Regions from separate parts of the Neobacillus sp. PS2-9 genome, predicted to be linked through region 1. Evidence: a T-box and tRNA genes for the amino acid it is inferred to sense, from the RefSeq annotation. Region 1 holds a T-box; the other holds one or more tRNA genes.
The links. A T-box is a leader RNA that pairs with one kind of tRNA and senses whether it is charged. The one in region 1 lies ahead of RCG25_RS07265 (valine--tRNA ligase), so its partner is inferred to be a tRNA-Val.

Region 1 (3,417 bases):
AAGAAAATGATATCGTAGCCTGTTACCAAAACGTCTGTTGGGAAATAACGTTTAAAATCAGCTGCTTCTTTGTTCGGCCAGCCCATGGTTGAGAAGGGCCATAATGCTGAGCTGAACCATGTATCTAATACGTCTTTGTCCTGCTCCCAGTTTTCAGCGTCTGCTGGTGCTTCGTGACCAACATATACTTCACCTGTTTCTTTGTGATACCATGCAGGAATCCGGTGTCCCCACCAAAGCTGACGTGAAATACACCAATCACGGATATTTTCCATCCAACGCAAGTAGGTTTTCTCAAAACGGTCAGGAACAAAGTTGACTTTGTATTCTTTATTTTGCAGGGCAATTGCTTCATCTGCCAGTGGTTGCATCTTAACGAACCATTGAGTAGATAGGTAAGGTTCAACAACTGCACCACTACGTTCGGAATGGCCTACGGAATGGAGATGCTCTTCAATTTTGAAAAGAACGCCTTGTTCTTGTAGGTCCTTTACAATTTGCTTTCGGCAATCGAAGCGATCCAAACCTTTATATTTTCCTGCTTTGTCATTCATCGAGCCGTCTTCATTCATAACGAGAATACGCTCAAGATTATGTCGGTTGCCAAGTTCAAAATCGTTCGGATCGTGTGCAGGGGTAATTTTAACCGCCCCAGAACCGAACTCCATATCTACATAATCATCTGCTACGATTGGAATTTCACGGCCAACGATTGGCAGAATAACGGTTTTGCCAATTAAGTGCTTGTAGCGCTCATCTTCAGGATGAACCGCAACAGCTGTATCACCGAGCATCGTTTCTGGACGAGTTGTCGCAACCTCGATGGAACCAGTGCCATCTGCTAAAGGATATCTCAGATGGTAAAACGCCCCCTGAACATCTTTATAGATTACTTCAATGTCAGAAAGGGCAGTTTTCGTGGAAGGATCCCAGTTAATAATATATTCGCCGCGGTAAATTAAGCCTTTATTATAAAGGGTAACGAATACTTCGCGAACCGCATCTGATAGGCCTTCATCCAAAGTGAACCGCTCACGGCTGTAATCTAAGCCTAATCCTAGCTTCGACCATTGCTGACGGATGTGTGAAGCATATTCATCCTTCCACTTCCATGTCTCCTCAACAAACTTTTCACGTCCTAAGTCGTAACGGCTTTTGCCTTCACTGCGAAGCTTCTCTTCTACCTTCGCTTGTGTGGCAATTCCCGCATGGTCCATCCCAGGAAGCCAAAGCACGTCATAGCCTTGCATCCGTTTCATACGAGTAACAATATCTTGAAGGGTTGTATCCCATGCGTGACCTAGATGAAGCTTACCTGTTACGTTTGGCGGTGGAATAACAACGGTATATGGCTGTTTCCCCTCGTCATCCTTTGCTTCAAAATACTTTCCTTGCAGCCACCAGTCATAACGACCTTTTTCAATCGATTGCGGGTCGTATTTCGTTGGCATCGTTAATTCTTTTGTTTCCATCAAAAATTCCTCCTTCATAAACTACTGTTTCCACAGAAACATAAAAAACCCCATTCGTCATAAAAGGACGAATGGAGTTTGCTTCGCGGTACCACCTTTTTTCCAATCAAAAAACATGATTGGCACTTAACGGGATAACGGATTTCATCCGTCTTCAACTAATTAGATCATTTGACCTTTTCGCAGAAGAAGCTCCTGGGCGACCTTCTGATGTTCCTCTTAGGAAATCTTGCAGCTAATGATTTCCCTCTCTAAAAGTAGGATGGCATCGTACTCTTCCCTGTCGTTGCTTGTTTTTTAAATTATATTGTTATACTACCGAAAAAAAGGGTTTGACGTCAATCATGATAACCAATTTTTTTATTTTTTATACTGTATGTATTTAATGGAGAACTTCTATAGGCATTTGGAATATATATAAAATAAAGGTTAAATCCCAAAGGGGGAGATTCTGGGATGAAGAGGAATTTTCATAAATACAAATACAAGCCTTGGTTCATCATGTGCCGAAGGTTTGCTGCCCAATTGATTATTCCGTTTAGTATTTTTCAATTTATCCGGACGCTGCTTTTACCAACCGTATTTGATGTATTACTATTAACCTGTTTTCTTGTCCTTGCTGTATCCATTTATTTTGACATTATTTAAGGAGCCCATCTTGCAGAGTTATGACTGCTGCTGGGCTCCTTCTTTTGCTTTTTGTGCGTTTTCGATTTCCGTCATTTTCATGACAATATACTCAGAATTCTTTAAATGCCAGTATCGGTGCTGCAGCTGGCTGACATATTTCAACTCATTTTTTCGCCCCTGCTTTCGATAATAGCTCTCCGCTACCTGTATGATTGGAATGGGAAGAGCTAAATAGCTGAAGAATAATAGCTTCTCATCTGGTTTAAACGGGAAGTATTTGAAATAATGGTACACCCAGTCGATCGCTGTATCACTCCGCTTCGGCCTGGTATTAATTGCACGAGAAAGGTAAGGGAGCAAATCATGAATCGGGGAACCATAACGTGCATTTTCAAAATTAATAAAATAGCCGTATCCTCGATCATCATACAAAAAATGCTCAGAAGCTAATTTCCCATGGGTTATGACCATACGGGCCTTTTCGGTTTCCTTTGTGCTTTCGTACCATTCTTCAAATTTTGTTTTTGAAAACCTTAGCGCTTGGCTAATTTCGTTATAATACATGCAATACAATAATTCGAACGGAGACATGTAGGTCTTTTTTTCGCATTGATCGATAAAACCATCCAGGAATTCCTGTTGTTTTTCCATCTCTTGAATGGTCTTTTCATAATGCTCTGTTCGTTCTTCTTTGTTGACAGTGATTTCTTTTGCCGAAAGGGTATGAAGTCTCGCTAATTCGCGAAATAATTGCAGATTGGTTTGCTCGCGGTTTTCTTTTAAATCATTTGGCATCCAGGGCATGAGATAGTACAAGTCATTTTCGTGCAGCACCGCATACCTGCCGTCCATTGTTGGATAAATTGGGACGATGCGATTAAATCCTTTTTGGTACAGAAGATGCACATGGCGAATGAAATCAGTCCCGATTGAGGGATTGATTTTCTTTAAGGCAAACGTACCTTTATTGGAATAAATTTTTTGTACCGTACCATAATCCTCTACAAAATGAGGTTCAATATAATAATTTTTTAATACGGGTGCTAGCATTTGTATCCGATTTGACTCATTCATGTCAACTCGACCTTCTTTCAATGGAAAAGCCGAAATAGCTTTTAAAAGAAGCTGAGCAGGTTAAAGAAAACCCGCTCAACAATTGTGAATGGTTATTTTTTTGCAAAAGCACTAGGGATATATAATACTTGCCCCTCATACACATCTTGATTGAGTTCCAGATTATTTTCGCGCAACAGATTTTGAACCGTAACATCATAACGGTCTGCGAGGGTACTTACTGTATCCCCCTTCTGTACTA
Region 2 (3,417 bases), 730 kb from region 1:
TTGGATATGCGCGTCTAAGCAGTTAGGCTGGAAAGTAGGAAAATCCGCTTTCCGTAAAGGCTGAGCTGTGATAGCGAGGGAAATTTAGTACCGAAGTTCCTGATTCCACACTGCCAAGAAAAGCCTCTAGCGAGATAAAAGGTGCCCGTACCGCAAACCGACACAGGTAGGCGAGGAGAGAATCCTAAGGTGAGCGAGAGAACTCTCGTTAAGGAACTCGGCAAAATGACCCCGTAACTTCGGGAGAAGGGGTGCTTTTTGAGGTGAATAGCCTCGAAGAGCCGCAGTGAATAGGCCCAGGCGACTGTTTAGCAAAAACACAGGTCTCTGCGAAGCCGCAAGGCGAAGTATAGGGGCTGACGCCTGCCCGGTGCTGGAAGGTTAAGAGGAGGGGTTAGCCTTAAAAGCGAAGCTCTGAATCGAAGCCCCAGTAAACGGCGGCCGTAACTATAACGGTCCTAAGGTAGCGAAATTCCTTGTCGGGTAAGTTCCGACCCGCACGAAAGGCGTAACGATCTGGGCACTGTCTCAACGAGAGACTCGGTGAAATTATAGTACCTGTGAAGATGCAGGTTACCCGCGACAGGACGGAAAGACCCCGTGGAGCTTTACTGTAGCCTGATATTGAATTTTGGTACAGCTTGTACAGGATAGGTAGGAGCCTGAGAAGCCGGAGCGCTAGCTTCGGTGGAGGCGTCGGTGGGATACTACCCTGGCTGTATTGAAATTCTAACCCGCACCCCTTATCGGGGTGGGAGACAGTGTCAGGTGGGCAGTTTGACTGGGGCGGTCGCCTCCTAAAGAGTAACGGAGGCGCCCAAAGGTTCCCTCAGAATGGTTGGAAATCATTCGTAGAGTGTAAAGGCACAAGGGAGCTTGACTGCGAGACCTACAAGTCGAGCAGGGACGAAAGTCGGGCTTAGTGATCCGGTGGTTCCGCATGGAAGGGCCATCGCTCAACGGATAAAAGCTACCCCGGGGATAACAGGCTTATCTCCCCCAAGAGTCCACATCGACGGGGAGGTTTGGCACCTCGATGTCGGCTCATCGCATCCTGGGGCTGTAGTCGGTCCCAAGGGTTGGGCTGTTCGCCCATTAAAGCGGTACGCGAGCTGGGTTCAGAACGTCGTGAGACAGTTCGGTCCCTATCCGTCGTGGGCGCAGGAAATTTGAGAGGAGCTGTCCTTAGTACGAGAGGACCGGGATGGACGCACCGCTGGTGTACCAGTTGTCTTGCCAAAGGCATCGCTGGGTAGCTATGTGCGGACGGGATAAGTGCTGAAAGCATCTAAGCATGAAGCCCCCCTCAAGATGAGATTTCCCATAGCGTCAAGCTAGTAAGAACCCTGAAAGATGATCAGGTTGATAGGTCAGAGGTGGAAGCGTGGTAACATGTGGAGCTGACTGATACTAATCGTTCGAGGACTTAACCAATTTTTAAAGCGAACTCGTTTTTTACAAACACTTCTTCTGCATTATCTAGTTTTGAGAGAACGATCTCTCTAACAAAATAGTCTGGTAACTATGGCGAGAAGGTCACACCCGTTCCCATACCGAACACGGAAGTTAAGCTTCTCAGCGCCGATGGTAGTTGGGACGAAAGTCCCTGTGAGAGTAGGACGTTGCCAGGCTATATATTTATGGAGGATTAGCTCAGCTGGGAGAGCATCTGCCTTACAAGCAGAGGGTCGGCGGTTCGATCCCGTCATCCTCCACCATATATATTTTTAATATTTACGCCGATGTAATTCTAATGCTAGAGTAAGAAAGCGTGAACAATCTAATAATCATTCTAAACCTATGCCGGGGTAGCTCAATTGGTAGAGCACGATCGAATAAGCTTCCTGAATTAACTTCAGCATACTGACCGAGCTGCAACTTGCATAAGCTTTCTGAGGTCAGGATGACGATTATAAAGACAGCGTGAACAATCTAATATTTATTTTATACCTATGCCGGGGTAGCTCAATTGGTAGAGCAACTGACTTGTAATCAGTAGGTTGGGGGTTCAAGTCCTCTCGCCGGCACCATCCTTTTTTGATTTTACAAATGCGGGTGTGGCGGAATTGGCAGACGCACCAGACTTAGGATCTGGCGCCGCAAGGCGTGGGGGTTCGACTCCCTTCACCCGCACCATTTCATTTTTATATGCGGAAGTAGTTCAGTGGTAGAACACCACCTTGCCAAGGTGGGGGTCGCGGGTTCGAATCCCGTCTTCCGCTCCATAAGTGCCGGGGTGGCGGAACTGGCAGACGCACAGGACTTAAAATCCTGCGGTAGGTGACTACCGTACCGGTTCGATTCCGGTCCTCGGCACCACTTATTTTTACGGGAAGTAGCTCAGCTTGGTAGAGCACTTGGTTTGGGACCAAGGGGTCGCAGGTTCGAATCCTGTCTTCCCGACCATTCATATTTTGGGGCCTTAGCTCAGCTGGGAGAGCGCCTGCTTTGCACGCAGGAGGTCAGCGGTTCGATCCCGCTAGGCTCCACTTTAATTATATAACTGATTTGGCGGTGTAGCTCAGCTGGCTAGAGCGTACGGTTCATACCCGTAAGGTCGGGGGTTCGATCCCCTCCGCCGCTATTAAAATACTTATATAATTTTTTTTATAAAAATGGAGGAATACCCAAGTTTGGCTGAAGGGATCGGTCTTGAAAACCGACAGGCGGGTTAAACCGCGCGGGGGTTCGAATCCCTCTTCCTCCGCCATTTTTTCTAATATTAATATGTGGAGGGGTAGCGAAGTGGCTAAACGCGGCGGACTGTAAATCCGCTCCCTCCGGGTTCGGCGGTTCGAATCCGTCCCCCTCCACCATTTTAGGGGTATAGTTTAAAGGTAGAACGAAGGTCTCCAAAACCTTTGGTGTGGGTTCAATTCCTACTACCCCTGTCAATATTACTTATGTAAATTCCAAGTTTGTACTTTGGAATTTTTTTATTTTGGCTGTGTTAAAGAGTATTGTTGATTTGTTTACCCTGTTTCTTTCAATAAAAAATCCGATTTCTTCGATGGAGACAGGTTCTACTTCTACTTTTTTAAAAAAAAGTCCGATAACGTCGATGTAGACGGGCTCCACTTCTACTTTTTTCAATAGGCTGTGTTAAAGAATATTGTTGATTTGTTTACCCTTTTGATTGGAGCGGAAGGCACGAAGACTCCTGTGGGAGTACGGATCAGGGGAGACCCCACATAAGCTTTTCACCGAGGAAGCTCGCCGAAACGCCCACGTACCGCTCGCGCCTGGAGCGGAAATCAACAGTCAAATTTAACACAGCCTTTATTTTAGAAGACTTTCAACTTATTAGTTGAAGGTCTTTTTCTTTTATTAAGAGAAACGAATGTTCCTAAAAAATGATACTCACTTAATTCTTTTTCAGATGAAGGTGCAGTTCTATCCACAATGACTAAATTGTTT

Region 2: it encodes a tRNA-Val, which carries the amino acid that the T-box ahead of RCG25_RS07265 (valine--tRNA ligase) is inferred to sense. The anticodon was not compared.

The regions. Positions count from the first base shown of each region.
Region 1 is NZ_CP133269.1:1,479,250-1,482,666, reverse strand. Features, by position in the region: gene RCG25_RS07265 (valine--tRNA ligase) at 1-1,472, opposite strand, end outside; T-box leader at 1,533-1,768, opposite strand; gene RCG25_RS07260 (hypothetical protein) at 1,929-2,120, shown strand; gene ysxE (spore coat protein YsxE) at 2,139-3,176, opposite strand; gene spoVID (stage VI sporulation protein D) at 3,269-3,417, opposite strand, start outside.
Region 2 is NZ_CP133269.1:2,205,194-2,208,610, forward strand. Features, by position in the region: rRNA gene RCG25_RS11070 (23S ribosomal RNA) at 1-1,434, shown strand, start outside; rRNA gene rrf (5S ribosomal RNA) at 1,515-1,631, shown strand; tRNA gene RCG25_RS11080 (tRNA-Val) at 1,643-1,718, shown strand; tRNA gene RCG25_RS11085 (tRNA-Thr) at 1,955-2,030, shown strand; tRNA gene RCG25_RS11090 (tRNA-Leu) at 2,052-2,136, shown strand; tRNA gene RCG25_RS11095 (tRNA-Gly) at 2,151-2,225, shown strand; tRNA gene RCG25_RS11100 (tRNA-Leu) at 2,231-2,319, shown strand; tRNA gene RCG25_RS11105 (tRNA-Pro) at 2,330-2,406, shown strand; tRNA gene RCG25_RS11110 (tRNA-Ala) at 2,417-2,489, shown strand; tRNA gene RCG25_RS11115 (tRNA-Met) at 2,511-2,584, shown strand; tRNA gene RCG25_RS11120 (tRNA-Ser) at 2,618-2,710, shown strand; tRNA gene RCG25_RS11125 (tRNA-Tyr) at 2,732-2,816, shown strand; tRNA gene RCG25_RS11130 (tRNA-Trp) at 2,821-2,891, shown strand.